2 regions of the Pseudoalteromonas sp. SA25 genome follow, and region 2 is predicted to be linked to the other one. Evidence: predicted binding sites of a transcription regulator. Region 2 holds the regulator's gene; the other holds the start of a gene.

Region 1 (16,743 bases), on a different contig from region 2:
AACAACAATTAAGAGCAATCGCAAATAAAGAGTTAAATGATTTGTCGAAAGTAACCCCGCGGGCTGATAGAAGTAAGTTTGGCGGTTGGAAGCAAGGGCCTAAGTTAAAGGCAACAGGTTTTTTTCGTACGGAAAAAGTAAATGGCAAATGGGCGTTAGTTGACCCCGAAGGTTATTTGTTTTTTTCCTCAGGTATTGCCAACGCGCGAATGGCTAACACAACAACATTTACAGGTGTAGATTATCGCGATGATGCGGTCAGAGCGCGTGACCCTGATGATGTAACGCCAGAAGATTCAAAGGGCTTAAATAGTAATTTAGCTAAATATCAAAAATCAGCCTACATCGCTTATCCAGACCGAAGAGCCATGTTTAATTGGCTACCACAGTATAATGATAAGTTGGCAAATCACTATAGTTACAAGCGCTCATCTCATCTTGGACCAATCCAACATGGGGAAGTTTTTAGCTTTTACCAAGCAAATTTAGAACGTCGTTATGCTCAGCAATACCCAGATTCTTATATCGATAAATGGCGCGAAGTAACCTTAAAAAGAATGCAAGATTGGGGCTTTACTTCATTTGGGAATTGGACCGATGCTAGTTTTTATAATAATCAACAAGTTCCCTATTTTGCGAATGGGTGGATCATCGGCGACTTTAAAAGGTTGAGTTCTGGTTTTGATTATTGGGGAGCCATGCCTGACGCTTTCGATCCTGAATTTGTTAAAAGAGCGAACATAACCACTCAAGTTATTGCCCAAGAAGTACAAAATAACCCTTGGTGTATAGGGGTGTTTATTGATAACGAAATGAGCTGGGGAGGAGAGGGCTCAACAACCTTACGTTATGGCATTGTACTTGATGCACTATCTAAAACGACTGCGAATAGCCCGACCAAATCAGTGTTCAGTGATATGTTAAAACAAAAGTATAAAACCATTAGCCAGCTAAATAAGGCATGGAATAGAAATATTAAGTCATGGGAAGTATTTAATAATACTGGCGTTAACTATAAAAAAGACAGTAATTTTAATAACGCTATGATTGCCGATTTGTCGTGGTTGTTAACTCGTTTCTCCGATGAATATTTTAAGGTTGTAAATCATTCTTTAAAATCAGTATTGCCTGACCATTTATATATGGGCGCGAGGTTTACTTCTTGGGGGACATCGCCAGAAGCTCGCTGGTCTGCTAAGAAGTATGCCGATGTGATCAGTTATAATTATTATCGTGAAGGACTAGACCCGATGACATGGGATATGTTGAAAGAACTAGATATGCCTACGATTATTGGGGAATTTCACATTGGTTCAGGTGATACTGGTCAACCGAATCCAGGCATTATCCATGCTGCTAATCAACGCGATCGTGCTGATATGTACAAAACCTATATGAAAACGGTTATTGATAATCCGTATTTAATTGGTGCTCACTGGTTCCAATATATTGATTCGCCAATTACCGGTCGGGCGTATGATGGCGAAAATTATAATGTTGGATTTGTAACAACAACAGACATTCCATACCCAGAATTAGTTGAAGCGGCTAAACAAGTTCATAAATCTTTGTATCAGCAGCGTTATGGTGATGTGGAAATTAAATAAACTCATTTAACTGCCCTCATCGATGACTTTAATTGGCATTGTTGTTGGTATTCTTTTGATGATAACTCGGTGTGTTTTTTAAATACCGTTGAAAAGTACGCTGAGTTATTAAATCCTACCGCATAGGCTTCAAGGTAATCACGATGAATATCATCGCTACTCAGCGAGAGTTTGATAACTTTTGTTTTCGTGATGGCGCGCGTGGTTATTTTTCATATGGTAAAGCAGAACAACAGGCTTACCCTTCTCAAAAGATGGAGCGAGACTTTAAACACTATGCTGAACACGAAGGGTACTTAGTGGATACACTTGCGACTCAAGCCAGTCATTTTACTGATTAATCAGTCGCCAAATAAACAACCTTTCTTTGCTGTATTATCGCTTTCAGCGGTTTATAGGCCGAGTAAGCAACGGATGCTGCTTAAGCTCAGTTTGCACATTTTATAGGCGAGGGGGAGTATTAGCTGCGACGAATTTTGCTATGGATCGCCCGATTGTTGTCGTATTAGATAAGCTTAACGCACTTAAAGTTAGTGATAAAACTCTAGGACATATCTTGGTTGATACATTACCTGCTGAACAAGCGAAATTAGCAAAGCTTTGGAATGAGTGGAATAAACACAATACGAATAATGTATTGCAGCAACCATGGGAATACAAAGTACAGATAGATAAGTTTTTTTGAGCAGTTAAATAAGCAGAATATTGAATTGGTAAAACAAGCCCCCTGTCGTTATTCGCTTAATTAAGGGGGCCATGAAAGTCGCGTCTATAGATCAGTTATTTAAGTTACCAATACTTATTAATTGATCTGCAGGTTGTTTATTTAAAAGCTCAGAGCTGCCATCTCGCCATGTAACGATAACTGATGAAATTGAATCTGCTTGTGCTAATCCAAAATGTACAATATTAAGTAAGCTTTGCGAGTGAGTAGCACTTTGTGAGCCAATAACTTGATATTGGTTCGCAGTTGCTGTTTTAATTTGTACTTTTGCACCATACGGATCAACCCCACTTTTTGAGTATCCAACTCTAATAAGGGTGAAGTGGGCGTGACTTAACTCAGTGGTATTTTTATATAAATGCCATTGGCCGTTATCTTCATCTCCGCTTAGTAGGTCGAGTTTTCCGTCTAGGTTAAAGTCAAATGCGGCTCCCATATCGCCGTGTGAGTCTAAGCCACGTTCGGTATCGGCGTTATGAGTGATTGTTGCTTTAAAGTTGTAATCACCTTGGTTAATGAGTAAAACATCAGCAACTCGCTCTTTTAGTTCGCCAAAGCGATAGACCATAAAGTCTATTTTTGTGTCGTTATTAAAATCGCCGGGTACAACTCCCCAGTTATTACTGTTTGTTAATGCATCTAATTTAGATGAAATATCAACCAGCTTACCATTATCGTTACGTAGTAATACATCAGGAAGGGCGAGGTTTTGTGGTTGCCAATCGCTTTGATAGTTTTTTACATTTTTGAATGATGCGCGTACATCCCATGCAAGGTTGTCGGTAAGTACCCATTCCACTCGCCATTTATTATTCCCTAAATACCCAATGTACCAGCCGGTTTTATCAAGCTTAGTTGGAAACCCTTGCGCTTTTTTCTGGCTAATGGTGGTGTTTTTACTAGGTGTATTTATTAGTTCTTTTTTCTCACCTATGTATACATCCATTTGGCTTAATAGCTTGGCACGCGGGAAGTGATAAAAGTCACTTAGTATAAGACTTCCTGAGTTTGTGTTGTCGGTAATGAGTGTTATGCCATCGTGGCTTTTATTACCTTCATCACGCAGGTCTAGCCGTTTGCTGCCTTTATTAAACGATAGACTGTTATTAGCGATAGCGTAGCTTAGCTTTCCGCGAGCAAGGTAGTAGTCCATATCGCCGTCGTTATCTATATCAGCTTGTGCAACTGCGAGCGTGCCTTTGTAGGCTTCACTATTTGTACCTAATAGATCTTTAGTAACATTGGCAAAGGTAAAGTCGTTATTACCTTGATAAATAGTTAAATCGTTGTATCCATCAAAAGCAAAAATATCGAGTATGTCATCGTTATTGTAATCGGTTAATAATACACGCTCGGCTTTTATATTTTCAAAAGTAGCTGATGGGTGATAAGTAAACTTTCCATTACCGAGATTTTCAAAAATGATATTTCGTGGTGAGTTTTCGTGAATTAATTTTTCGGCGTTTACTTGTATAAAATCAAGATCACCATCGGCATCTACATCAACCCAGCGCACAGAGCGCCCGCGAGCCCCCATTTTAGATAAGCCAGCTTCAACAGTTTTATCTTCAAATTTACCATTATTATTCTTAAGTAGTCGCTGGGGTTGAGGTGTGGTGCCATTTCCACCGCCTAGTGCAATAAGTACATCGAGATCGCCATCGTTGTCGTAATCACCGGCCGACATACCGTGTAGATCTGCTCGTGGAAAAATATCGTTTTGTAGTGTGTATGTGCCATCTCCATTTGCCATAAATAAACGAATAGGGGTGGTGTCGTGATTTGTTAGCAGCAGATCATAATGACCATCACTGTTTATATCGGCAATGGTAGGGCCGCCATACTTCCAGTTTTTTTGTGTTATTAAGCCTGCTTGTTCAGACACATCAGAAAATACAACGTTATTACTTGTTTGGCTACTGGGCGTTTGTGTGGTTTGGCTGCATCCCGCTAAGCTTATAGCGCTAATTATCAGTAAGCTAAGAATTGATTTTTTGTTTTTAATCACTATAGTCCCTCTTTACATTGTGTTAATTGTTGACAATATAGGTTGGAAGTAAAACATACAAGTAAATTTTATTACTCAAGCCTTAATGTTTTTAACAGGCCCGCTTTACTGCTCTGAAGTTATATTAAATATTAAGAGTGGCTTTACAAACAACATACCTAGGTGTAAATTGTTAACAATAAACCATATTAAGGTGTGATAGTTCACTTTGATATTCCTCGTATCGGCATTGTTTTAATGATGCATTACTTGGTTACTATTTAATTAAACATTCTTGAAGGTATAAAAATATGCAAGCTGCACAATATATAGGTAACAAGTCATTTAACATTGTTGAAGGCACATCTATTAAACCTAAAGCGGGTGAGATTAGATTGAGTGTTGGATACGTTGGGATTTGCGGTACTGATATGCACATATACCATGGTGTGATGGATCAACGAGTGTCTATTCCGCAAACAATTGGCCATGAAATATCAGGTGTTGTTGCAGAAATAGGTGAAGGCGTTGAAGGCTTTGCTGTAGGGGAAAACGTGGTAGTACGCCCATTAGATTGGTGTGGCGATTGCCCTACGTGTAATGCGGGGCATACGCATATTTGTCAAAATTTAAAGTTTATGGGAATAGATACACCAGGTGCTTTTCAGTCAAGCTGGACAGTTAAAGCGCGTACTTTGCATAAATTACCAGCAGGCGTTGATTTAAAGCAAGGTGCATTAATAGAGCCTTTATCGGTTGCGTGCCATGATGTACGACGCTCGCGCTTACAAGCGGGTGAGAAAGTGGTTGTACTTGGTGGCGGGCCAATTGGGCAATTAGTTGCTGCGGTTGCTAAAAGTGTTGGTGCAGAAGTACTCGTGTCTGAGCCTAACAAAAGCCGCCGTGCTTTTGCCGATGAGCTAGGTGTTAAATCGGTTAATCCCATTGAAGAAGATTTAGCTGCCTATGTAGACAGTTGGACACAAACAAAAGGTGCAGATGTTGTATTTGAAGTATCAGGCGTAAAACCCGCAATAGAGGCTATGACCGAAATAGCAGGGCGTCGGGGTCGTATAGTAATGGTGGCCATTCACAGTGTTAAACCTGAAATCGATTTATTTCAATTCTTTTGGAAAGAGTTGGAGTTATTAGGTGCACGTGTATACGAAGCGGCCGATTTTGATTGGGCTATCGAATTAATTTCATCGGGCCAAATAGATCTTAAACCTTTCATTAGTTCGGTTAGTTCGTTAACTGATATTGGTAGTGCATTTGCGAGTATGGATGGAAATCCAGAAGGCATGAAAGCGCTTGTTGAATGTAATCCACAATAATAAAAATTATAAAGGTATGAAAATGAATCAGATGCTAGAAAAATTTAGCTTAGAAGGCAAAGTAGCCTTAGTTACAGGTTGTAAGCGCGGTATTGGTAAAGGTATTGCACTAGGTTTAGCGCAGGCTGGCGCTGATATTATTGGTGTATCTGCAAGCTTAGAGCTTGAAGGCTCAGAAGTAGAAAAAGAAGTTAAAGCCCTTGGCCGAAACTTTAAAGCCTACCAATGTGATTTTGGTGATCGTGATGCGCTTTATTCTTTTATTAATGATGTAAAAAGTGATTTTTCAAAAATTGATATTTTAGTTAATAATGCAGGTACAATCCTACGTGCTCCTGCGGCTGAGCATGGTGATGATTTATGGGATAAAGTGATTGAAGTTAACTTAAATGCTCAATTTATTTTAAGCCGCGAAATAGGCAAACAAATGATAGAACATGGCGAGGGTAAAGTTATTTTTACAGCTTCTTTGCTTACCTTTCAAGGTGGTATTACAGTACCGGGTTACGCAGCTAGTAAAGGTGCTATTGGGCAATTGGTTATGGCGCTTTCAAATGAATGGGCTAGCAAAGGCATTAATGTAAATGCCATTGCGCCAGGTTACATTGATACCGATAACACTGAAGCATTACGCAATGACAAAGAGCGTAATGCAGCCATCTTAGCGCGCATTCCACAAGGTCGATGGGGAAATCCTGAAGACTTTAAAGGGCCCGCAGTGTTCTTGGCTTCTGAGGCTGCTAGTTATGTAAACGGCGCTATTTTATTGGTTGATGGCGGATGGATGGGGAGATAGCACAATGAACTTTCATAATAATGTGAATTTTATAAATGGTGAATATGTCGCTTCTAAAGTAAGTGGCACCATTGAAATATTAAGCCCATCTACGGGTAAAAAAATTGGTGAAATACCAAAAGGCTGTATAGAAGATGCGCAGTATGCACTTGAGTCAGCGAATGTAGGCCAGAAAAGGTGGGCTAAATTGACAGCTCGCACACGTCAAAATATATTGCGCGTGTTTGCTAATAAAATTCGTGAAAATAAAGATATTCTTGCACCAATGCTTGTTGCAGAGCAAGGTAAATTGCTATCAGTTGCACAAATGGAAGTCGACGTAACAGCGACTTTTATTGACTATGCATGCGACCATGCACTTACTATTGAAGGCGATATTTTACCTTCAGATAACGAAGATGAAAAAATATACATTCATAAAGTGCCACGTGGCGTAGTTGTTGGTATTACTGCGTGGAATTTTCCGCTGGCATTGGCTGGTCGTAAAATTGGACCTGCGTTGATTACAGGTAACTCTATTGTATTAAAACCTACTCAAGAAACACCTTTAGCAACCACCGAGCTGGGTCGTTTAGCAAACGAAGCGGGGATTCCTGCTGGCGTGCTAAACGTTATTAATGGATCAGGTTCTGTTGTTGGCCAAGCATTGTGTGAAAGCCCAATTACTAAAATGATCACCATGACAGGCTCTACTGCTGCAGGTAAGCAAATTTATAAAACTAGCGCAGAATATATGACGCCTGTAATGCTTGAACTTGGCGGTAAAGCCCCGATGGTTGTTATGGCCGATGCCGACCTTGATGAGGCTGTTGAAGGTGCGCTTTGGGGTCGCTTTGCTAACTGCGGGCAAGTATGCACCTGTGTTGAGCGTTTATATGTTCAAGAGTCTGTGTACGATGCGTTTATGGCTAAATTTATACCAGCTGTAAAAGCACTTCGTGTTGGGGATCCTATGAACCCAGATACACAAATGGGTCCTAAATGTAATCAACGTGAAATAGACAACATTGATCACATAGTTCAACAAAGTATTCAACAAGGCGCTTCTGTCGCCACTGGTGGTAAAGTTGCTTCTGTTGAGGGTTTCGAAGGTGGTTGTTGGTACGAACCAACGTTACTTGTAGACGTTAAGCAAGATAACATTGCAGTGCACGAAGAAACTTTTGGGCCAGTACTCCCAATTGTCAAAGTTAAAGATATGGATCAAGCGATTAAATACTGTAACGACAGTATTTATGGCTTAAGCGCTTATATATTTACGCAAAACTTTTCAGATATTAATAAAGCAATTAACGAGTTAGAAGTGGGTGAAGTTTATATTAACCGTGGTATGGGTGAGCAGCATCAAGGTTTTCATAATGGCTGGAAACAGAGCGGCTTTGGCGGCGAAGATGGTAAATTTGGTTTAGAGCAATATCTAGAGAAGAAAACCGTTTATTTGAAAGAAAAATAAAACTTAGCCGTAATGCACCTTAAGAAAAAAGCCAATAACGTTTTCATTATTGGCTTTTTATTTGTCAGAAAATTACTTTAAATTAATACTTACGTTGCCATTGGGTTTACAGCAGCACAGGAGTATTTCGCCTTCGCGCACAAACGCAAGTGGCTCTTCGTTATATTCAACACTACCTGACACTAACGTTGCTCTACAGGCGCCGCAGTAACCTTCGCGGCATTGGAATGCGACGTCTATTTTCATGGACTCTAAGCACTGTAAAAGAGAAGGGCAGCCAGCGGTAAATTCTACACACTGGCTGTTTTCTGCAAGCGTTATGCTTGCAGTAGACTTGTCACTCATTATAAATCAAAATCACCAAATTCTGATGCATCAACTTGAGAGTCTATTTGACCAACAAGGTATGAGCTAATTTCTGCTTCTTGCGGCGCTACTTGCACGTTATCAGACACTAACCACGAGTTTATCCATGGGATAGGGTTACTGTTATTTTCAAACTGTGCTGGCAAGCCAATGGCAGTCATACGTGCATTAGTAATGTATTCAACGTACTGACATAAAATATGCTTATTTAAGCCAATCATTGAACCATCTTTAAATAAATACTCAGCCCACTCTTTTTCTTGCTCTGCAGCATCAACAAACATTTTAATCGCTTCGTCGCGGCACTGAGCTGCAACAATCGCCATTTCTGGGTCATCTTTACCGTCTTGCATAATGTTTAAAATATGCTGAGTACCCGAAAGGTGAAGTGCTTCATCGCGCGCAATAAGCTTGATGATTTTAGCGTTACCTTCCATTAGTTCACGCTCAGCAAACGCAAACGAACATGCAAAGCTTACGTAAAAGCGAATCGCTTCAAGAATATTTACCGACATCATAGCTAGGTAAAGTTTCTTTTTAAGCTCAAACAAATTCACGATAACAGTTTTACCGTTAATCTCGTGTTTGCCTTCACCATATAAATTGTAAAGCGATACAGAGTTGATTAAGTCGTCGTAGTATTTAGTTACGGCATCGGCACGTTCGCTAATTTTATCGTTGCTAACAATGTCATCAAAAATAAGTTCAGGCGCTTGTGTTACGTTACGGATAATATGTGTGTATGAGCGGCTGTGAATCGTCTCACTAAATGCCCACGTTTCTATCCATGTTTCAAGCTCTGGTAGCGATACAATAGGGAGTAGGGCAACGTTTGGCGAGCGACCTTGCACACTATCAAGCAAAGTTTGGTATTTTAGGTTACTTAAAAATATATGCTTTTCGTGATCGGGTAACGCTTGAAAGTCTAAACGGTCTTTACTTACATCTACTTCCTCAGGACGCCAAAAGAAAGACAGTTGCTTCTCGATTAATTTTTCAAAAATTGGGTATTTTTGTTGGTCGTAACGAGATACGTTTACAGTTTGGCCAAAAAACATTGGCTCTTGCATTTGGTTATTATGGTTTCGGCTAAAAGTAGTATAAGACATGTTTATCACTCAAAAAACTATCAGAAAAAGCGGGCTTAATGCCCGCTTAAAATAAAAATCAGCAGTTATATTTTACACGCGCCGCCTTCACAATCATCATCTTCCACTTCTGGAGTATCTTCTTGCATATCTGAGGCACCATCACGAGTATTGTGGTAGTACAAGGTTTTAACACCTAGTTTGTACGCGCTTAGTAAGTCTTTTAATAAGACTTGCATAGGTACTTTACCGCCTTCGAACTTGTTTGGATCATAATTTGTATTTGCAGAAATTGTTTGGTCTACAAATTTTTGCATTATACCAACAAGCTGCAAGTAACCATCGTTTGATGGAATGTCCCACAGTAGCTCGTATTGATCTTTTAAACGCTCATACTCAGGAACAACTTGCTTTAAAATACCGTCTTTACTTGCTTTAACGCTAATATGTCCACGTGGTGGTTCAATACCATTTGTTGCATTAGAGATTTGCGACGATGTTTCTGATGGCATTAACGCACTTAGTGTTGAGTTACGCATACCGTGCTCTTTAATATTTGCACGCAGTGTATCCCAATCAAGATGAAGTGGCTCATCACAAATTTTATCTAAATCACGTTTGTACGTATCTGTTGGCATAATGCCTTGTGAATACGTTGTTTCGTTAAACTTAGGACAGGCACCACGTTCTTTAGCAAGCTCGTTTGATGCTTTCATCAAGTAGTATTGAATCGCTTCAAATGTTTTATGAGTCAGTGCATTTGCGCTGCCATCTGAATAACGCTTACCATTTTTAGCTAGGTAGTATGCATAGTTAATCACGCCTATACCTAACGTTCGACGACCCATAGTTGCATTTTTAGCAGCCGGTACTGGGTAGTCTTGGAAATCAAGTAAGTTATCAAGTGCGCGTACTGCAAGTTCTGCTAGCTCTTCAAGCTCATCAAGTGATTCTATTGCACCTAAGTTAAACGCAGACAGTGTACAAAGGGCAATTTCGCCTTCTTCGTCATTTACGTTATTAAGTGGCTTAGTTGGCAATGCAATTTCTAAACATAAGTTAGATTGGCGAATAGGCGCAACTTTAGCAATGAACGGGCTATGTGTATTACAGTGGTCCACATTTTGTAAATAAATACGACCTGTACTTGCACGCTCTTGCGCAAACATAGAGAAAAGCTCAATGGCTTTAATGCGTTTTTTACGAATAGACTCATCTTGTTCGTATTTTACGTAAAGCGCGTCAAACTCAGCTTGGTCTTCAAAAAATGCATCGTAAAGACCAGGCACATCTGATGGGCTAAATAACGTAATGTAGTCGTCTTTAATTAAACGAGAGTACATTAGTTTATTAAACTGTACGCCGTAATCTAGGTGACGAACGCGGTTGTCGTCTACACCACGGTTATTTTTAAGTACAAGTAGGTTCTCTACTTCTAAATGCCAAAGCGGGTAGAACAATGTTGCAGCGCCGCCACGTACACCACCTTGTGAACAACTTTTAACAGCTGTTTGAAAGTGCTTATAAAAAGGAATACAACCTGTGTGGTACGCTTCGCCGTTACGAATATGGCTACCTAGCGCACGAATACGACCAGCATTAATACCAATACCTGCGCGTTGTGAAACGTATTTAACAATAGCAGATGATGTAGCGTTAATTGAATCAAGGCTATCGCCACATTCAATTAATACACACGAGCTAAACTGGCGAGTAGGCGTACGTACACCCGACATAATTGGCGTTGGTAGAGATATTTTAAATAACGATACTGCGTCGTAAAAGCGCTTAATGTAAGAAACGCGTGTTTCACTTGGGTAGTCAGAGAATAAGCTCGCTGCTACTAAAATATATAAAAACTGTGCACTTTCGTAGATTTCACCCGATACACGGTTTTGAACGAGATACTTACCTTCAAGCTGTTTTACAGCCGCGTAGCTAAAGTTAAGATCGCGAGAATGATCAAGATATGCATCAAGCTCGTCTAATTCTTGCTCTGTGTAATCTACTAATAAGTGAGCATCGTAGCGTTTATCGCCAACCATTTTTGTTACGTGGTCAAATAAACGTGGTGGCTCAAATTGACCGTACGCTTTTTTACGTAAATGGAATACAGCTAAACGTGCAGCTAAGTATTGATAATCAGGCGATTCTTTTGAAATCTGATCCGCTGCTGCTTTAATGATGGTTTCGTGAATGTCTTTAGTACGAATACCGTCGTAAAACTGAATGTGCGATTTTAATTCAACTTGCGAAACCGAAACGTTGCTTAAACCTTCGGCGGCCCATTCAATAACGCGATGGATCTTATCCAGATCAAGAGGCTCTTTGCGCCCGTCACGTTTGCTTACAGATAACTGTTGGTTCATTTGCCTGTATTCCTTGGGAATTATGTATTTTGACCAATGCTTTATGCCTCGCCGAAGCAAGGTACATACTCATTTATTATAGGTTTCACCGTATTGGCGAATTTAATTGAATAACATTTGGCCACAATATCTGGTGTTGTTCAATTTAGAGATCACAAGATAGTGTGGTCTGAGTTGTTTTGCAAGGGACATAATTGCCCCTGTTTGTGGATAACTTTGGGATAACGCATTTGTGTTAGTAGACACTCACCTTCGAACAATCATTTAAGTTGAAATATGCAAAAATCAACTAATGATCTGCTAAATTTACTCATTTTAAAAATAAATTTTGACTGCTTTTTTTATCAGCAAGCTTTGTGTGAAAACTAACACAATCACAATATATAGTGTTTAATAATTAACATAGCACTATATATGGTTAAAACCATCAATTGGGCTTAGCCAGTTAAAATTGGCTTCCCAAGCTATCGCTTCATCTTTACTTGGGATGTAACCCCAAAGTGCCGTTGCGGTATGCATACCTGCCGCTTTGCCTGCTTGTATGTCACGTTGTGCATCACCAATGTATAAACAACGGCTTGGTTCTACCTGCATAAGCTTTGCACAGTGTAGCAGTGGTAGAGGTGATGGCTTCGCTTCAGCTAATGTGTCGCCACTTATTACCACACTGGCATTTTTTAATGCGGGAATAGCTGCCACTAAAGGATCGGTTAAAAACCCTGGTTTATTAGTCATGATCCCCCATTTGATCTTTTTCTGATCAAGGGCGATAAGTAACGATTCAACTCCGCTGAAGCAACGTGTGTGATTTGCTATGTTTGTGGCGTACTCGTCAACTAATTGCTTTATAAGCTCGCTTTGGGGTTGTTTAGCCCATAATTCTTTAAAACCAGCCTCTAATAATGCGCCTGCGCCGTTAGATGCCGCAGGACGGTATATATCACTACTAACAGGTTCTATTTTATTGTTAATAAGGACTGCGTTTAAAGCGGCACCTAAATCATCAGCGGTGTCGAGTAGGGTGCCGTCTAAATCAAATAAAAATGCATCGTACTCAATAAGGGGTAGGGGGGCTTGAGAGTTAGCCATTAAGCTAACTTCTCAAAATAAAGTATGTAATTTACGCTAACGTCACTATTGAGCGTATATTGCTTTGATAGTGGGTTATAAGAAAGCCCTGTACTTGCACGAACTTTTAAACCGGCTTGCTCTGCCCATGCAATAAGCTGTGCAGGCTTTATAAACTTTTTATGGTCGTGTGTACCTTCAGGCACCATTTTTAAGAGTTTTTCAGCGCCAACAATAGCGTATAAGTATGCTTTAGGTGTTTTGTTCAGGGTTGAAAAAAACACGTCTGCGCCTGGTTTGGCAAGTGCGGCTACGGCATGAATGATAGATGCTGGGTCGGGAACGTGTTCAAGCATTTCCATACACGTTATTACATCAAAGCGCTCAGGGTACTGTGTTGCAAACTCTTCTGCAGGCACTTTTATATAATCTACATTTACGCCAGTTTCTAAACTGTGCAACTTAGCAACAGTTAAAGGCTCTTGCCCCATGTCGATGCCAGTTACTTTTGCGCCCATGCGCGCCATGCTTTGGCTTAAAATACCGCCACCACAGCCAACGTCGAGTGTTTCTTTATCGAATAGGCCTTGCGTTTTGTTTGCTATAAAGTCTAAACGTAACGGGTTAATTTCGTGAAGAGGTTTGAATTCTCCGTCTAGGTCCCACCAACGCTCAGCGATGGCTTCAAATTTTGCTATTTCTGCGTGATCTACATTTTGATGTTCGGTCATAAAATACTTCCTCGTCAATCTGAGGCCATTATATAGGGCTAAATTGATAAATCGCAAAGTTTTGCGCCTGTAAATTAAAATTAATTGTGATAGCATGGCTGTTAGAAATAATAACAATACTCTTAATACCCAATACCGGGTTGTTGAGAGCTGATACTGAAGGAATGTGATATCAAATGACTGATCTCGCCAATGAAATTCTGCCAGTCAATATTGAAGACGAGTTAAAAAACTCCTACTTAGATTACGCAATGAGCGTAATAGTAGGACGTGCATTACCAGACGTACGTGACGGCTTAAAACCTGTTCATCGCCGCGTTTTGTTTGCAATGAACGAGCTTAGTAATGACTGGAACAAGCCTTACAAAAAATCGGCCCGTGTGGTCGGTGACGTAATCGGTAAATACCATCCACACGGCGACAGTGCAGTTTATGACACGATAGTTCGTATGGCTCAGCCATTCTCACTACGTTATATGCTTGTAGATGGCCAAGGTAACTTCGGTTCGGTTGATGGTGATTCAGCAGCGGCAATGCGTTATACAGAAGTACGTATGGCAAAAATGTCGCATGAGTTATTAGCCGATCTTGAAAAAGAAACGGTTGATTTCGTTCCTAACTACGACGGTACTGAGTTCATCCCTGACGTGTTACCTACGAAAGTCCCTAATTTATTAGTGAATGGTTCGTCGGGTATTGCAGTAGGTATGGCTACAAATATACCACCACATAACTTAACTGAAGTTGTGAACGGTTGTTTGGCACTTATTCAAAATCCTGATTTAACTATTTTAGAGTTAATGGATTATATTCCTGGTCCTGATTTCCCAACGGCTGCAATTATCAACGGTAAAAAAGGCATTGAACAAGCCTATTTAACTGGCCGTGGTAAAGTGTACATGCGTGCACGCGCCGACGTCGAAACCGATGAAAAAACAGGCCGTGAAACAATTATCGTTCACGAAATTCCTTATCAAGTTAATAAGGCCCGTTTAATTGAAAAAATTGCTGAGCTTGTTAAAGATAAGAAAATTGAAGGTATTAGTGCACTACGTGATGAATCAGATAAAGACGGTATGCGTATCGTTATTGAAATTAAACGTGGTGACGTAGGCGAAGTTATTTTAAATAACTTGTATTCACAAACTCAGTTACAAACTGTGTTTGGTATGAATATGGTTGCATTAATTAACAACCAACCTAAGTGTTTTAATCTAAAAGAAATGCTTGAAGAGTTTATTATTCACCGCCGTGAAGTAGTAACTCGTCGTACCGTGTTTGATTTACGCAAAGCGCGTGACCGTGCTCATACGCTTGAAGGTTTAGCAATTGCGCTTGCAAACATTGACCCAATTATCGAGCTTATTCGTAAATCACCTACACCTGCTGAAGCTAAAATTGCTTTAACTGCACGTCCGTGGGAATTAGGTCATGTACAAGGTATGCTTGAAAAAGCAGGCGAAGATAATGTAGCCCGTCCAGATTGGCTTGCTGATGATTTAGGTATTCGCGACGGTCAATACTATATTTCTGAGCAACAAGCTCAAGCAATTCTAGATTTGCGTTTACACAAGCTGACTGGTCTTGAACACGAAAAAATCTTAACTGAATATCAAGCGTTGTTAGAGTTAATTGCTGAGCTACTTTATATTTTGGCAACACCTGAGCGTTTAATGGAAGTTATTCGTGACGAACTAGTTGAAATTAAAGCGCAGTATGGCGACGAACGTCGTACCGAGATTAATGCAGCGGCTCACGATATCAGCCTTGAAGACTTAATTACCGAAGAAAACGTTGTTGTAACGCTTTCTCACGAAGGGTATGTGAAGTATCAGGCATTGTCTGATTACGAAGCACAGCGTCGTGGTGGTAAAGGTAAGTCAGCAACGAAGATGAAAGATGAAGATTTCATTGAACGTCTGTTAGTTGCAAATACACACGATACTATTTTATGTTTCTCTACGGCCGGTCGTTTATATTGGCTTAAAGTGTATCAGTTACCACTAGCAAGTCGTGCAGCGCGCGGTAAGCCAATTGTTAACTTGTTACCACTTGAAGCTGATGAACGTATTACTGCTATATTGCCAGTACGCGAGTACGCAGAAGATAAATATATCTTTATGGCAACTGCATTCGGTACAGTTAAGAAAACACCATTAACGGCTTACAGTCGTCAACGTGCAAGCGGTATTATTGCTGTTAACTTAAATGATGGCGATAGCTTGATTGGTGTTGATATTACCGATGGTAGCAACGAAATTATGTTGTTCACTGATGCAGGTAAAGTTGTACGCTTCAAAGAAGCTGAAGAAACAACAGTTGTTGATGAAAACGGCAACCCGGTATTAGACGAAGAAGGTAACCCTGAGATTCGCTTCAAAGGTGTTCGCCCAATGGGTCGTACTGCTACAGGTGTTCGTGGTATTAAAATGCCAGACGAGCAACGCGTAGTATCGTTAATTGTACCAAAAACTGACGGTGCCATTCTAACGGTAACTGAAAATGGTTACGGTAAGCGTACACAACTTGAAGATTACCCATCTAAGAGCCGTGCAACACAAGGTGTTGTATCAATTAAGGTGAGTGAACGTAACGGTGCTGTTGTTGGTGCTGTGCAAGTTGATGACAACGATGAAATAATGATTATTTCGAATCGTGGTACCTTAGTACGAACTCGCGTTAATGAAGTTTCAACGGTTGGACGTAACACACAAGGTGTTATTTTGATCAGAACTATTGACGGAGAGCAAGTAGTTGGTTTACAACGTATAGAAGAGATTGAAGTTACAGAAAGTGACTTAATTGATATTGAAGACGTTGAAACAGTAGATACGGTTATTGATGAAGTAGCGGATGATAATCCTCCTTCAGAATAATTGATATTGAAAAAGCGGCCTTGGCCGCTTTTTTTAATGTTGTTGAAAAAAATTAATAGGGTGTGAAATTATACTCATACCAATTCGCTTAATTAAGAGATCTATTTTGAGGGTGGAAAAACGTGTTGATAGCTAGGCAAAAAATTCGCTATTTAGTTGTTCTAAATGAGAATTTTTTAACGCAAGTAGCGACACGTTTAGCCCCGCAAAATGATTAAGTATTATTGCGGATTGGTATTATTCATTAAATTTTAAAGGTTTAGCGGATTGGTATTAAATGTTCATGCTTAGTAGTTAAATTACTGGAATGAGGCAAAGGTAATGAGTAAATATAATTTTTGTGC
Region 2 (16,743 bases):
GCACAAGCGCAAGTAAATATTGTTGCAATTGCACAGGATTCTACAGAAAGTGCTATTTCAGCAGTAATTGATGGTGAGTTATGTAACGACGCCGTAAAAATATGCCATGAAAACTTTTTCACGCATGTGCCGTCAATTGATGTGTTTTTACTCGGTTGTGGCTTAGTAGGGCAAGAGCTTATTAATCAGCTTGAGCGCCAGCAAGCGTGGCTTGAAAAACGTAATATTAAACTTAACTTGTATGGTGTTGCTAACTCTCGTCAATTACACCTTGATAGTGAAGGTATTGCTTTTGGTGATTGGCAGCAAAAATTGGCCTCATCTGAGCAGGCGTTTGATTTAAAACTAGTAGAGCAGTTTGTTAAGCAAAATCATTTAGTAAACCCTGTGCTTGTTGATTGTACGTCGTCGGATGCACTTGCTGCGCAGTATGTAGACTTTTTAAATGCAGGTTTTCATGTGGTTGCTGCCAATAAAAAAGCAACAACAAGCTCATACACGTATTACCAAGATTTAATTGCAGCAACGCAAAAGAATAATCGTAAATTTTTATACGAAACAAACGTTGGTGCAGGCTTACCAGTAATCGACAACTTACAGTCATTATTTGGTGCCGGTGATGAGTTATTAGAGTTTAGCGGTATTTTATCAGGTTCACTTTCGTATATGTTTGGCGCACTTCAAGATGGTTTATCACTTTCTGAGGCAACTATTAAAGCCAAAGAAAGTGGCTTTACTGAGCCAGATCCTCGTGATGATTTATCGGGTACCGATGTAGCACGTAAGTTATTGATCATCGCTCGCGAAGCCGGTATGAAATTAGAGCTAAGCGATATTGAAGTTGAGTCAGTATTACCACAAGGTTTTGCACAAGGTGATAGTGTTGATGAGTTTATGGCAAAACTACCAAGCTTAGATGCTGATTTTAACGACCGTATCAAAAGCGCTGCGAGCGAGGGTAGGGTACTTCGCTATGTAGGCACAATTAAAGAAGGCCACTGTAAAGTAGGTATTGAAGCGGTAGATGCAAAGCATGCGCTTAGTGTCATTCGTGATGGTGAAAACGCACTGGCTATTTTAAGCCAATACTACCAGCCACGTCCGTTTGTAATTCGTGGTTATGGCGCCGGCTCGGAAGTAACAGCCGCGGGTGTATTTGCTGATATTTTAAAAACGTTATCGCGCTAGGAGCTCGTTATGATTGAAGTATATGCTCCGGCGTCTATTGGTAATTTTGCAGTGGGTTTTGATGCACTTGGCGCAGCGCTTGCGCCAATTGATGGCAGTTTGTTAGGTGATGTAGCCGTTGTAAGCGCCGCACCAAGCGATGAGTTTATTTGCACTGGCGAATACGCTCATAAGTTACCAAGTGATGCGAATGAGAATTTAGCGTACCAGTGTTTAGTGCATTTTAGAGCGCATGTTGCGCCTACTATGCCAAGCGTAAAGCTCGAGCTTAAAAAGAACTTACCAATTGGCTCTGGGCTTGGCTCTAGTGCATGTTCGGTCGTGGCTACTTTTGCTGCCCTTGATAAGTTTGCAAAAACTAATTTAAGTCAGGTTGAGCTTATTGAACTGATGGCTGACTTTGAAGCTGTAGTAAGCGGCGGTCGTCATTACGACAACATCACGCCATGTTATTTAGGTGGTTTGCAGTTAACAGGTGATTTAATTCCTGATAAATCGATTGCACTGCCTGTTGATGAAAACTGGTACTACGTTGCTGCGTTTCCTGGTTTTTCGCTTAATACCGCAAAAGCGCGCTCTGTTTTACCAAAAGAGTTGAGCATGCATGCAAGTGTTGAGTTTGCGCAGCGTTTGTCGGCATTTAGTAGCTTACTGTTAACTAATCGTTTTGACGATGCGCTAAGCATAATGAAAGATGAAATAGCAGAACCTTACCGCGCACCGCTCATTAAAGGCTTTAGTGAAGCCAAAGCAAGCTTGCCAGCACTGGGCGCTGAAATAGTCAGTATTTCGGGCGCAGGACCAACCTTATTTAGTGTGTGTAAAACACTTGAAGCTGCACAGCAATGCGCGCAGTGGTTAGAAACCAATTACATTAACGAGCAAGGCTTTTGCCACATTTGTAAATTAGATAACGACGGCACGCGTCAATTAACAGTTTTATAGGATAGTTAGTCATGCAATTACATAATTTAAAAGATAGTTCACAAAAAGTGTCGTTCGTTGAAGCCGTAAAAACAGGTTTGGGTCGTAACCAAGGTGTATTTTTCCCAGAATCACTGCCGCCACTGTCCGATGTTGATGCATTGCTTGATATGGACTTTGTTACGCGCAGCGGCAAAATATTATCTCACCTAATTGGTGATGAGTTACCAAGCGATACTGTGGCAAAAATGGTTAAAAATGCATTTAACTTTCCAGTTAAGCTGGTGGAAGTTGAAGAGAACACATACTGTTTAGAACTGTTTCATGGTCCTACACTTGCGTTTAAAGACTTTGGTGGTCGCTTTATGGCAGAGTGTTTAACGCAGTTTAACAAAGACGAGAAAGTAACTATTTTAACAGCAACATCTGGCGATACCGGTGCAGCCGTAGCACATGCTTTTTATAATAAACCAAATATCGACGTAGTAATTTTATACCCTAAAGGCAAAATTTCACTTGCTCAGCAAAAGCTATTTACTACGCTAGGTAACAATATTCATTGTTATGCAGTTGAGGGCAGCTTTGATGATTGCCAAGAGCTAGTTAAAAATGCCTTTTTAGATGAAGAAGTTAAATCAACACTTGGGCTTAACTCAGCTAATTCAATTAATATTAGCCGTTTAGTTGCTCAGGTTTGTTACTACTTTGAAGCGATTGCACTGCTACCAAAAGAAAAACGGGCAACAGCACATATATCAGTACCTAGTGGTAACTTTGGTAATGTGTGCGCCGCAATGATTGGTGCGGTTATTGGTTTACCTGTAGGTAAATTAAGCGCAACAACAAATCAAAATGATACTGTGCCGCGCTTTATGCTTGATAAAAACTGGACGCCAAACGCAACGCTTGAGTCGCTTTCAAATGCGATGGATGTAAGTAAGCCAAACAATTGGCCGCGTGTACAAACAATGTTAGATAATAACTGGTTTAGCTACGATAATTTTTATTCAACAAGCGTAAACGAGCAAGACACGCAAGCCGTGATGAAAAAAATTCAACAAACGGGCTATGTTGCAGAGCCTCATACTGCTATTGCTTACCAAGGTCTTGTTGAAAATCGTGCGCCGGGTACTGCGGGTATCTTTTTAGCGACAGCTCATCCTGCTAAGTTTAAAGAAAGCGTAGAGGGTATTCTAAATATTGAATTAGGTATGCCAAAACCACTTGCTGATGCACTAGCAAAACCATGCCTAGCAAGCGATATGAACGCCGATTACGACGCGTTACGTACCGAAATGCTCGCTAAATTAGGCTAAGTTAAATTAAAAGGAAAAGCGGCTTGAGCCGCTTTTTTTATAACTTTATACGGATGAATACACTTAGTTATATTTACTAATTAAATGTAGTAAATATAATTCATTTAAAATTATTATGGCTTTATAAAAAAATATCATCTTAAAAGAGCTGTGAAATAGTTTCAATCCCTGTTTAAATATCCTCAACTTAAGAGCGTAGGCAAAGAGTCGTTTAAAGCGTACAATAAAGCCTCTAAAAAACACCATACACGTTGCCCTAGGAGACCCCAATGTTAGAACGTAGCATGAATATTTCGGATTTTGATCCAGAGTTATTTGACGCGATAACCAAAGAAACTGCTCGCCAAGAAGAGCATATCGAACTAATCGCTTCAGAAAACTACTGTAGCCCACGCGTACTAGAAGCGCAGGGTTCACAGCTTACAAACAAATACGCAGAAGGTTACCCAGGCAAACGTTATTATGGCGGTTGTGAGCATGTAGATGTTGTTGAGCAATTAGCAATTGACCGTGCTAACGAATTATTTGGTTCTGACTACGCAAACGTACAGCCACATGCTGGTTCGCAAGCTAATGCAGCTGTTTTTCTAGCATTATTAGACGCTGGCGATACTGTATTAGGTATGAGCTTAGCTCATGGTGGTCACTTAACTCACGGTTCTCACGTAAGCTTCTCTGGTAAGCTTTACAATGCAATCCAATACGGACTAGATGAAGCAACTGGCGAAATTGATTACGCACAAGTTGAAGCACTAGCACTTGAGCACAAACCAAAAATGATTATTGGTGGTTTCTCAGCGTACTCAGGTATTGTTGATTGGGCTAAATTCCGTGAAATTGCTGACAAAATCGGTGCTTATCTGTTTGTTGACATGGCTCACGTTGCGGGTTTAATTGCGGCAGGCGTTTACCCAAGCCCTGTTCCTCATGCACACGTTGTAACTACAACTACGCATAAAACACTTGCAGGCCCTCGTGGTGGTTTGATTATTTCTGCATGTGGCGACGAAGCAATCTACAAAAAGCTTAACAGCGCTGTTTTCCCTGGTGGCCAAGGCGGTCCTTTATGTCATGTTATTGCAGCAAAAGCAGTGGCATTTAAAGAAGCACTTCAACCAGAGTTTAAAGTATACCAAACACAAGTTGTTAAAAACGCAAAAGCAATGGTTGCTGTAATGCAAGAGCGCGGCTACAAAATCGTATCTGACAAAACTGAAAACCACTTATTTTTACTTGATTTAATCGATAAAGATATCACTGGTAAAGATGCAGACGCAGCCCTAGGCAACGCTAACATCACAGTTAATAAAAACTCAGTACCGAACGATCCACGCTCACCATTTGTAACATCTGGTTTGCGTATTGGTTCTCCTGCAATTACTCGCCGTGGTTTTACTGAAGTAGAATCAAAAGAGCTTGCTGGCTGGATTTGTGACGTACTAGATAACATCACTGATGAATCTGTACAGGCGCAAGTTAAAGAAAAAGTAAAAGCAATTTGTGCAAAATTACCTGTTTACGCTTAATTGCATAAGCGGCAGTAATTTAGATCACATAGGCTAGAGGCCTGTTTATCTTTCGAGGTTTAATTTGCAGTAGTATGTTTGGTTTTTAGGCAAGGCAGAGTCTATGTAGTGTGGTTACTCCACACAAATAGGCGATAACGCAGCATAAATGCCAAACATGCACTGCCCTCGGGTTCGTCCTAGGGGCGATTTACTCTTTGTTGCTCGGTTTTTACTTAGCCCACTAGGTTACAAACCTCGCGCCGCGATTAAATCGCCCCTAGATAGAACAAATTTAATCCTGAAAGGTCAACAGGCCCTATTTTTTTGCTAAGATAAAAGACCGCTATTTAGCGGTCTTTTTTGTTTTAAAACGGAAGTACCGAGCTATGCATTGTCCATTTTGTACCGCAAAAGATACTAAAGTTATTGACTCACGCCTTGTTGGCGGAGGCCATCAAGTTCGCAGGCGTCGTGAGTGTAACGACTGCCACGAGCGCTTTACTACATTTGAAGGCGCTGAACTGGTTATGCCTCGTGTTATTAAACAAGACGGCAGTCGCGAACCATTTAACGAAGATAAATTATTAAATGGCTTAAATCGCGCACTCGAAAAACGCCCAGTGAGCACAGAGCAAGTAGACGAAGTAGTGAATATAATAAAATCGCAACTACGCGCAACGGGTGAGCGAGAAATTTCAAGCCATTTGGTGGGTGAATGCATTATGGAAGCCCTCAAAAAGCTCGATAAAGTAGCGTACGTAAGATTTGCCTCTGTTTATCGCTCGTTTGAAGATATACGTGAATTTGGCGAAGAAATTGCCCGCTTAGGGGAGTAATACCAATTTTATTAAAAACATGATCATTCTATCGCATTAAATAGCGCACTCACTGCGTTAAAAATTATTCATATAGAACAACTATATGTCATAATTTTCGCCTTGTTATTGCGCTATTTTCTTAGCGCTATAATAGACCACTTATTTAACGCAATTGGTATAATAAATGCTTAACCAAGTTCCTTTTACAGAACATGATGAAATGTATATGGCACGCGCCATAGAGCTTGCCAAAAAAGGCCGGTTTACTACCACGCCTAACCCTAATGTTGGCTGTGTATTAGTTAAAAATAATCAAATAATTGGTGAGGGTTTTCATCAATTAGCAGGTCAAGGCCATGCTGAAGTAAATGCACTGGCAATAGCTGGTAGTAGTGCACAAGGTGCAACGGCTTATGTAACGCTTGAACCGTGTAGTCATTATGGGCGTACGCCACCGTGTGCTGAAGGCTTAAAAAAGGCGGGCGTTGTAAAAGTAATTGCCGCTATGGTTGATACAAACCCACAAGTTGCAGGCAAAGGCCTTAAAATACTGAGCGATGCCGGTATTGAAGTTGCTTATGGATTACTTGAATCACAAGCTCGCGCACTTAACGTTGGCTTTTTTAAGCGAATGGAACAAGGCTTACCTTATGTGACCTGTAAAATGGCAGCAAGCATAGATGGTAAAACAGCGCTTAAAAATGGGCAAAGTAAGTGGATCACAAGTCCCGCTGCTCGCCAAGACGTACAATTATACCGAGCGCAAAGCTGCGCTATTTTAACCGGTGCCGATACCGTGTTAGTAGACGATGCTAAACTTAATGTGCGACTAAGCGAGTTGCCTTGCACGCTACCTACCGATTTACCGCTTCGCCAGCCCGTGCGTGTTATAATTGACTCACAGAATCGTTTAACGCCCAACCTTGCTTTATTTAAAATCCAAAGTGATGTAATAATACTTACGACTAAGGTTGATAAATCGCTGCAATGGCCGCATTTTGTAAAGCATATTGAAGTAAGTGAAAGTAACGGCAAAGTTGATTTACAGGCTGTTTTAGAAAAGCTTGGGCAACTACAGTTTAATAATGTTTGGCTTGAGAGCGGAGCAACACTTGCTGGTAAAATGACAGAGCTTGATTTAGTTGACGAGTTTGTTTTTTATTTGGCGCCTAAATTAATGGGCCATGATGCAAAAAGTTTAGTTAATTTTCCTGAATTGACGAGTATGCAAAACACCGTTGATTTAACATTTAATGAATGTGCGCGCATTGGTGACGATTTACGTATCACCGCGTTAAAAACTCATTAAAATCACTTAATAAAAAGAGTAGCGCTATGTTTACTGGGATAATAGAAGCCACAGGCAAAATTGCTTTATTACAAAAAAAACAAGGCGACTTAGCCATTCGTATCCAAAGTGCTGACCTTGATATGGAAGACGTAAAGCTAGGCGACAGCATTGCAACCAATGGCGTTTGCTTAACCGTAGTTGATAAACATATTGACGGTTTTAGTGCTGATTTATCTAACGAGACGATTGGTTTAACCGGTTTTGCTCACTATGCTTTAGGGCAAACGGTGAATCTTGAAAAAGCCATGCAACCTGTTTCGCGTTTAGGCGGTCATTTAGTATCTGGCCATGTTGATGGCATAGCAACTATAACAAGCATTACAGCAAACGCTCGAGCAACAGAATATTGGCTTACAACTGACGAAAATTTAATGAAATACATCCCGTACAAAGGTTCGGTATGTATTGATGGTATAAGCCTGACAGTGAACGCTGTAGAAGGTAATAAATTCAAATTAACAATTGTCCCACATACGAGTGAGCAAACCACAATTGCTCACTTTAAAGTAGGCACTCAAGTTAATTTAGAAGTCGATCAAATTGCACGTTATTTAGAGCGCCTTATAAAAGGTGCAGAGCAACCAACAGGCTCTGATATTTCGATGAGCTTACTCGCTAAAGCGGGTTTTATTAAATAACGAAACTGATAACTTATACGAGCAAATTTATGAATTTACACAGCGCACAAGAAATCATCGACGATATTAAAGCCGGTAAAATGGTTATTTTAATGGATGATGAAGATAGAGAGAATGAAGGCGATTTAATTATTGCCGCAGAGCATATTAGTGCACAAGCGATTAATTTTATGGCGACTCATGGCCGTGGTTTAATTTGTTTAACTATGACGCAAGAGCGTTGTGAGCAACTTGATTTACCTTTAATGGTTAAAAATAATGGTGCTGCATTTTCGACTAACTTTACAATGTCGATAGAAGCATCAAAGGGTGTTACTACAGGTATTTCAGCAGCAGATAGAGCGCGTACAGTGCAAGCGGCTATAGCTAAAGGCGCAGTACCAAGTGATATCGTGCAGCCTGGTCATATTTTTCCAATTATGGCACAACCTGGCGGCGTATTAACTCGCGCAGGACATACTGAAGCTGGCTGTGATTTAGCGCGTTTAGCTGGGCTTGAAGCATCATCTGTTATTGTTGAAATACTTAATGCCGATGGCACCATGGCGCGTCGCCCTGATTTAGAAGTTTTTGCGAAAGAGCATGATATTAAAATTGGTACTATTGCTGATTTAATCGAATACCGTAACTTAAATGAAACAACAATTGAGCAAGTTGCAAAATGTAAGTTACCAACTATTCACGGTGAATTTGATTTAGTTACTTATAAAGACACAATTGACGGCCAATTACATTACGTATTGCTTAAAGGCGATATAAAAGAGCAAGAACCGACAAATGTACGTGTACATTTGCAAAGTACCTTTAACGATATCCTACTTTCAGATAGAAGTGCTGACCGTAGTTGGGGCCTTTCAGAAGCAATGGCTTATATCGCTAAAAATGAAGGTGCTTTAGTTATTTTAGGTAAGCAAGAAAGCACTGAAGAGTTAGAGGCAACTGTGAAAGCATTTGCAGCAGCTGATGCTGGCGAAAGCGTTACGCCACGTAAATTCAAAGGTACCTCTCGTACTGTTGGCGTAGGTTCGCAAATACTTGCAGATCTTGGAATTAAACAAATGCGATTAATGAGTCGCCCTAAAAAGTACCATGCACTTTCGGGCTTTCATTTAGAAGTTGTTGATTATGTTGAGCCACAATAAGCATCACGCTTAAACTAGGCTATTATTTTATTTTTATGGTATGATGCGCAGCAATTTTTGCGCAATCGCAACCGCTTGAACTTATTTTTAGGGTTATCAAATGAAAATTATTGAAGGTAGTAAGTACGCTCCTGGCAAAAAGTTTGCCATTGTCATTTCTCGTTTTAATGACTTTATCGGTAGCAGCCTCCTTGCAGGTGCTGTTGATGAGCTAAAACGCACTGGTGGCGTATCTGATGACGACATTACCGTTATTTATGTACCAGGCGCGGTGGAATTACCTTTAGCGGCTAAACGCGTTGCGGCAAAAAAAGAGTATGATGCAATCATCGCATTAGGCGTAGTGATCAGAGGTGGTACACCACACTTTGACCTAGTTGCTGGCGAATCAAACAAAGGTCTTGCGCAAGTATCACTTGAGTATGATATCCCGGTTGCATTTGGCGTATTAACCACAGAAAGCATTGAACAAGCAATTGAGCGTGCTGGCACCAAAATGGGCAATAAAGGCGGCGAAGCTGCTTTAGGCGCGCTTGAAATGGTTAATGTGTTAGATAAAATTTAAGTTTAAGGAATTTTTGTGAAACCAGCAGCAAGACGTAAAGCACGTATCTTAGCACTCCAAGCCGTTTATTCTTGGCAAATAAGTGGCAATTTAATTGCCGATATCGAACAACAAATGTTGATCGAAACAGACGTTACTAAAATTGATGTTGAATACTTTAAAGATTTAGCGACGGGTGTTGCTGTAAATTATAAGCAACTAGACGAAGCTGTATCACCACATTTAACACGTCCGTTTAATGACTTAGATATGGTTGAGCGCGCAATTTTACGTTTAAGCAGCTATGAGCTTAAGTTCCGTGAAGATGTACCTTATAAAGTTGCTATCAACGAAGGTATTGAGCTGGCCAAAATATTTGGCGCTGAAGACAGCCATAAATTTGTAAACGGTGTACTTGATAAAGCTGTTAAGCATTTACGCAAGTAAGTAAACCGTTAAAGAGGGGAGCCGGCATAGGCCGGCTTTTTTGTGTATGAAGGAATTTGAATTAATTAACCGCTACTTTAAAGGTCGCGGGATCACCCGTCGTGATGTAAACCTAGGTATAGGGGATGATTGCGCTTTAGTAACCGTTCCACAAAACTGCCAACTTGCCGTTACAACAGATACTCTTGTTGCTGGCGTACACTTTTTTGATGATATTTCCCCTCGTGCATTAGGTCACAGAGCGCTTGCTGTTAATTTAAGTGACTTAGCGGCAATGGGCGCTGAGCCAACATGGGTTTCAGTTGCGTTAACCTTGCCAAGTATTGACCCACAGTGGATTGAAGAGTTTACTGAAGGCATGCATGAAATTGCAGAATACTTTAATGTGCAAATTATAGGTGGCGATACCACGCAAGGCCCATTAACTATCACTATTTGTGCAAAAGGGACTGTACCAGAAGGTACTGCACTTCGCCGTAGTGGTGCGAAAGTGGGTGATTGGATTTATGTTACAGGTCCGCTAGGTGACGCTGGACTTGCAATTGAGTCTCGCAAACAAGGTATAAGTATTGAGCCAGAACATTTAAAGTACTTAAATAAGCGCTTTGACTTTCCAACACCGCGTGTTGCTGCAGGACAGGTATTGCGAGGCCTTGCATCATCGGCTATTGATGTATCGGATGGTTTAATTGCTGATTTAAGCCATATACTTGATATGTCGCAAGTAAATGCAGTTGTGAATATTGAAAGTATTCCGACTTCAGATGCAATGCAAGCAAGCCTTGATTTTAATCAGCAGCTGCCATTTATTCTCAGTTACGGTGATGATTACGAATTAATTTTTACTGTACCTGATAGCAATAAAAGTATGCTAGAAATAAAACTACGCCAGTATGGTGTAGATGCAACATGCATAGGCCAAATTAAAAGTGGCGATGGTCAAATTGAACTTTTACACAACGGTGAAAAGTTTGATTTTAAGCAGCAAGGTTTTGAGCATTTTGCAAAGGAGCTGGTTTGAACAAAAACCGAAAGTTTAATTTAAAGCGCCCACATCAGTTTTTTGGTTTGGGTTTTGGTACTGGGTTAGCCCCTAAAGCACCTGGTACATTTGGCACTTTTGCTGCACTGCCATTCATTTTTATGACTATGTATTATCCGCTATGGTTGCAAATTGTATTTGCCGTAGTGATCAGTATATTTGGTATATGGGCCTGCGGTAAAACGGCTGATGATTTAGGCGTGCACGACCATCCTGCTATTGTATGGGATGAAGTGGCAGGCTATTACATTACAATGATTGGTGCAGCACTTAGCTGGCAAACATTACTCGTTGGTTTTTTGTTATTTCGCTTTTTTGATATAGCAAAACCTGGCCCAATCCGTATGCTAGACAAACGAGTACATGGTGGTTTAGGTATTATGGCCGATGATATACTTGCGGGCGTTTTTTCGCTTATATGCTTACAGGCGCTAATAAAAGTGGGTTTACTACCCTTTTAATTTTTTATATTTGATTTGTTTAACTAGGTGGCAGCAATATGATGCGATTTTTACTGGTTTGTGTACTGATGTTGTGCGCGACACCAAGTTGGGCTTCAATTAGTGATTACGTAGTTAAGCAATGGAATATAAAAGATGGTCTACCTTCGCAATCACTTAAAAGCGTAGTACAAGACCAGCAAGGTTATATGTGGCTTGGTACTCAGTTTGGCTTAAGCCGTTTTGATGGCACAACATTTACAAACTACAACACGCAAAATAGCCCGTTCTTGCCTAGTAATGGTATTAATAAACTTTTAGTCGATTCTAGTGGCTTATTATGGGTAGGTACTAAAAGTGGCTTGGTAGTTATTAATCCTGCCACATTTGCAGCACAAGAGTTTAATATTAAAGGTCCAGTAAGAGATATCCTTGAGGACTCTAAAGGCAGCATATGGATTGCGGCTAATGGTTTATACTATGTAGATAGAGGGCAAGTTGATTTACGCACTCAAGTAAATGGCCCCCTACCTATTGTTAACGCTACCGTAATTACCCAAATTGTTGGCTCTGTTAGCCAAATGGCACTCTCTCCTGAAGGTATTTGGCTGGTTAATGATCGTCATTTATTACGCCTTACTAAAAACTCATCAGATTTCTCTAAACTACGTTTAGAGCTTACCGCTAAAATATCGTTACCAGAGCGCTTAGCGCAAACCATAGTGCACGATTTATCATTCTTAAACGGTAATTTGTATATAGCCTCTGAGCTAGGTGCATACTTTTTAGATTTAGATGACGAACTAAGACCTTTTCCTTTACCTAATGCAAATAACTCAGCCGTTTATAAGTTTATGAGTGATACCGATGGTGGCTTATGGGTTTCGACTTATGGACGTTTATTATTTAGAGATAAAACCGGTGAGTGGCAATGGGTAGAGCCAAGCCAACTTGATCAAAGCATATGGTTTGCTGATATTTTTAGAGATGATAAAAATAACGTTTGGTTAGCAAGTTTTAGTGAAGGCTTATGGCTTGCCCATGAAGGGCGGGTAGAAAGGCATTCAGCAGTTTCAGATATGACCGAGTCTGTTATGGCTATTAGCCAAGCTCCAGATGGAAAACTGTGGGTTGCTAACAAAAGCGGCATTGGTTATTTCGATTTAGATAAAAGTTTTATTAATTTAGTTCCAAGTAGTAAATATGGATACGCGTCAGTACACGATCTACAATTTGATGGTGAGCGATTATATATAGCCACAGGGCGCGGCTTATTTGTTTTTGAAAACAAGACACTCTATACCGTCCCAGGTCGAGCGCTTCGCGATAATCCTGTGTTTGCAATAAGTCGCTCTAGTAAAGGCGGTTTTTGGATTGGTACCGGACGCGGTTTATATCGATTAAATTATGCTGGTTTAACGCCTTTTGCATATAACGCTTTTTTAGGTAGTAAGTTTATTACCTACGTATTGGATAAAACAAACTTTGGTGTGATTGGTACTAGTAAAGGCGCATATTACTTTACAGACCGTGGCATTGAAAAAATTGGTGACCAAACAACACTTGAAAGTGCATACGTAACTAGCGTGTTACATATAGATGGCGTGGGTATTTTAATCGGCTCTCTTAACGATGGGCTTTTTTACAGAAGTACGCAAGGGCAGTGGCGTCAACTCGATGCAGCTAATGGTTTACCGTATGGGTCTATATTTAGCCTAGAATATGATGAAAAGTTAAAACATGTTTGGGTAAGCACCATGAAAGGTGTTTACAGAATGCCTGTAGAGCAATTTAAAACAGAGATAAAAAGCTTAAAAGTTGAAGAAGTGATTTCATCTTTTGACCGTCAACTCGATGGTAAAGCGAATCAATGTTGTAGTGGGCTTGGGCATGATGCGGTAGCAGACACCGGCAATTCTATTTGGTACCCAAGCTTACAAGGTGTTGTTGAAATACCTAAAAATGTAGAGCTATTTGGTGTGCTTGCATTAAAGCCAACAATAGAAACAATAACAACACCACTTCGTCATTTAACCACCGCTGCGCTTGGTAAAAAACCATCATTAGAAACAGACGAGCGTGATATAACGCTAACTTACACAGCTATTGATTACTATGCACCAAACAGTATTGAATTTAGATATAAACTAAGTGGCTTAGATAGTGACTGGCGCTATGCTAATACGCGACGTGAGGCTATTTATACTAACTTGCCTCCAGGCTCGTTTTTGTTTCAATTAGAAGCGAAGCGCCAAGGTGAAGATTGGACTAAAGCGCAAGAAGTAGAATACGGCTTTGTAGTGCCTGAGCGCTTTGACGAAACTATTTACTTTAGGCTTTTAATTACCAGTGGTTTTATTTTGCTTTTCTACCTTATTTTTTGGGTGTTTAGAGCGCAAGAGCGTAGAAAACAAGAAGCATTAGAGGGCTTGATCACCGAGCGTACCTTAGAGCTTCGTCAAGCTAATGATAAATTAGGCCAAGTGAATTCACAGCTTAAATTAGTTAGTCACTCAGATGAGTTAACAGGGCTGCGTAGCCGTCGCTTTTTGTTTGATCAACTCCCTAAAGATATTGAACACTTTCAACGTAATTCACAATCGCTGCAGGCACAAGGCAAGTCACTGGTGCTGGTAATTATTAACTTTGATAACTTCAGCCGTATCAATGATGCCTATGGCCCAATTGCAGGTGATAGCTGCTTACAGCAAATGGCTGCATTATTAAATTCGCGTACGCAGGGTTCTGACTATGTGGCACGTTGGAGTGGTGATGAGTTTTTGCTATTATTACGTGATTTTAAATGCAATAAAATAGACAGCTATGCTTCAGATCTTTGTAAAGTAATAGCGGCTAATTCATTCCAATTACCAAATGGAAAAACAACTAATATCACGGCATCAATTGGTTGGTCATTTTATCCATTACCACTTTTGGGTGGGCAGGTAATTAGCTGGGAGACATCTATTAACCTAGCAGATATTTCACTACACCAAGTTAAAAAGCGCGGTGGTGATGGTGTTGCAAATATTACGTTTGATGATCAGCTTGATGCATTTGAGTTTGAACAAAATTCTAACGTTGATCAACAATTAGGTATTTTACAAAGCAATGGCCTAGCTGATATTAAAGTGTGGATGCGCTGATCAGCAATATTTGATATTAAAAAAGGAGCCTAGGCTCCTTTTTTAATATGCTCAACTTTAGATGTATAGGAAGTTAATTAATAAACGCTTTAATAGCGGTTAATATTCCTTGCTCGCCTAACCCCATTTCATCGTGCATTTCATCTTGGGTGCCGTGTTTAATAAACTCATCAGGAATACCTAAGTTAAGGATATTAATATCAGCTTTTTGCGTTGCTAAAAATTCGTTAACTGCAGAGCCGGCACCGCCAGCAATCGCATTATCTTCAAGCGTAACAATTACATCGTGGCTAGTTGCAAGCTCATTTAAAAGTGCGGTATCAAGTGGTTTAATAAAACGCATATTAACAAGCGTTGCATCTAATTCATCTGCAGCAAGCTGTGCATTTTCAAGTAATGTACCGAACGATAAAATGGCAATTTTACTACCTTTCTTAATTGTATCTGCCTTACCTATTTCAAGCAGTTGCATAGTACTTTCAATGTCTGCAGTACCTGCAGTACCTGCACTACCGCGAGGGTAACGAACAGCAACTGGGCAATTTGCTTTATAGCCGGTGTACAGCATTTGACGGCACTCGTTGGTATCGCTTGGTGCCATAATAACCATATTTGGAATGCAGCGCATAAAGCTTAAATCGTACGCACCTTGGTGAGTTTCACCATCGGCTCCCACAATACCAGCGCGGTCAATGGCAAATAATACAGGTAAGTTTTGCAGTGCAACATCATGTATTAATTGGTCATACGCACGTTGTAAAAAGCTTGAGTAAATAGCAACAACAGGTTTTAAACCTTCACAGGCAAAGCCAGCAGCTAAAGTAACCGCATGCTGCTCAGCAATGGCCACATCAAAGTATTGATCTGGAAACTCTTTAGAAAAACGTACCATGCCTGAACCTTCGCGCATTGCAGGCGTGATAGCCATTAACTTGCTGTCTTGTTCGGCCATATCACATAACCAATCGCCGAATACTTTTGAAAAAGTAGCAGCACTAGGTTTAGATTTAGGTAGGCTAGTTGTGCTCGGATCGAATTTTGGTACACCATGATAGCCAATAGGATCGGCTTCAGCCGGTTTATAGCCCTTACCTTTTTGCGTTTTTATATGTAAAAGCTGTGGGCCTTTTAAATTACGCATATTACGTAATGTATCTACAAGCATGTTTACATCGTGACCATCAATGGGACCAATGTAATTTAGGCCTAATTCTTCAAAGAAGGTACCCGGGATCATCATGCCTTTAATGTGCTCTTCCATTTTACTGGCAAGTTGCTTTACCGGAGGCACTCCTGAGAGTAACTTTTTACTACCTTCACGAATGTTAGTATAAAAGCTACCTGATAAAATTCGAGCAAAGTGATTTGTTAATGCGCCAACATTTTCAGAAATCGACATTTCGTTATCATTTAAAATAATAAGCATGTCTGATTTTACATCACCTAAATGATTCATCGCTTCAAATGCCATGCCTGCGGTTATAGCTCCGTCACCAATAATGGCTACAGACTTTCGACCTTTACCTTCTTTTTGTGCGGCAATAGACATACCTAAGGCAGCTGAAATAGAGGTGCTTGAATGGCCTACGCTAAACGTATCGTATTGGCTTTCATCGCGAAAAGGAAAAGGGTGCAAACCGTCTTTTTGGCGAATGGTGTGCATTTGCTCGCGACGACCAGTAAGAATTTTATGCGGATAAGCTTGATGACCCACATCCCAAACTAGGCGATCGTCTGGAGTGTTATAAACATAATGCAGCGCAACGGTTAGTTCAACCGTCCCTAAACCAGACGCTAGATGACCGCTACTTTGCGATACTGAGTTGAGTAAATAATCGCGCAGCTCATTGCTAAATGCAGGGAGTTTGTCTTGCGCTAAGTCACGCAATTGGGCTGGCTCGTCAACCAAATTAAGTAATGGATACTTGCTACTATCAAGTGTCATGGTTTTATATATATCCTTCGCTAACATTAATTAATTCAAAGCTTTTACGAATAATTAATGTTGAGTAATAATGTCAGTGCTAATTGCAATACGTATGAGCAAAAATTAGTGGTCACGCTCAATTAGATAATTTGCTAGCGACGCAAGAAGTGTTGTGTCAGCATCTATATTTGCTAACGCTTCATGGGCTTGTTGTATTAAATTCTGCGCCTTTTCTTTAGCGCCTAGCATACCTAATAACGCCGGATATGTCGCTTTATTCGCGGCAATATCGGAGCCTTGTGGCTTTCCTAA

What was found. Region 2 encodes NrdR, which represses ribonucleotide reductase genes. Its sites were predicted from a motif close to AAACACNANATNTNGTGTTT; they were not measured.
Region 1: nrdA (class 1a ribonucleoside-diphosphate reductase subunit alpha) is a predicted target of NrdR. The motif match lies at 11,844-11,863, and genes of this name have one in related genera.

Annotation. Positions count from the first base shown of each region.
Region 1 is NZ_WTKV01000010.1:47,454-64,196, reverse strand. Features, by position in the region: gene GQR45_RS10160 (beta-galactosidase) at 1-1,607, shown strand, start outside; gene GQR45_RS10155 (hypothetical protein) at 1,751-1,948, shown strand; gene GQR45_RS10150 (hypothetical protein) at 2,089-2,292, shown strand; gene GQR45_RS10145 (CRTAC1 family protein) at 2,384-4,339, opposite strand; gene GQR45_RS10140 (alcohol dehydrogenase catalytic domain-containing protein) at 4,630-5,652, shown strand; gene GQR45_RS10135 (2,5-didehydro-3-deoxy-L-galactonate 5-reductase) at 5,684-6,448, shown strand; gene aldA (aldehyde dehydrogenase) at 6,453-7,901, shown strand; gene yfaE (class I ribonucleotide reductase maintenance protein YfaE) at 7,974-8,246, opposite strand; gene nrdB (class Ia ribonucleoside-diphosphate reductase subunit beta) at 8,246-9,376, opposite strand; gene nrdA (class 1a ribonucleoside-diphosphate reductase subunit alpha) at 9,442-11,724, opposite strand; gene GQR45_RS10110 (HAD-IA family hydrolase) at 12,133-12,813, opposite strand; gene ubiG (bifunctional 2-polyprenyl-6-hydroxyphenol methylase/3-demethylubiquinol 3-O-methyltransferase UbiG) at 12,813-13,523, opposite strand; gene gyrA (DNA topoisomerase (ATP-hydrolyzing) subunit A) at 13,700-16,399, shown strand; gene serC (3-phosphoserine/phosphohydroxythreonine transaminase) at 16,721-16,743, shown strand, end outside.
Region 2 is NZ_WTKV01000009.1:7,015-23,757, reverse strand. Features, by position in the region: gene thrA (bifunctional aspartate kinase/homoserine dehydrogenase I) at 1-1,188, shown strand, start outside; gene thrB (homoserine kinase) at 1,198-2,133, shown strand; gene thrC (threonine synthase) at 2,145-3,428, shown strand; gene glyA (serine hydroxymethyltransferase) at 3,698-4,954, shown strand; gene nrdR (transcriptional regulator NrdR) at 5,323-5,772, shown strand; gene ribD (bifunctional diaminohydroxyphosphoribosylaminopyrimidine deaminase/5-amino-6-(5-phosphoribosylamino)uracil reductase RibD) at 5,939-7,063, shown strand; gene GQR45_RS09135 (riboflavin synthase) at 7,090-7,743, shown strand; gene ribBA (bifunctional 3,4-dihydroxy-2-butanone-4-phosphate synthase/GTP cyclohydrolase II) at 7,773-8,885, shown strand; gene ribE (6,7-dimethyl-8-ribityllumazine synthase) at 8,986-9,450, shown strand; gene nusB (transcription antitermination factor NusB) at 9,466-9,876, shown strand; gene thiL (thiamine-phosphate kinase) at 9,923-10,897, shown strand; gene GQR45_RS09110 (phosphatidylglycerophosphatase A) at 10,894-11,379, shown strand; gene GQR45_RS09105 (ligand-binding sensor domain-containing diguanylate cyclase) at 11,418-14,504, shown strand; gene dxs (1-deoxy-D-xylulose-5-phosphate synthase) at 14,578-16,449, opposite strand; gene ispA ((2E,6E)-farnesyl diphosphate synthase) at 16,555-16,743, opposite strand, start outside.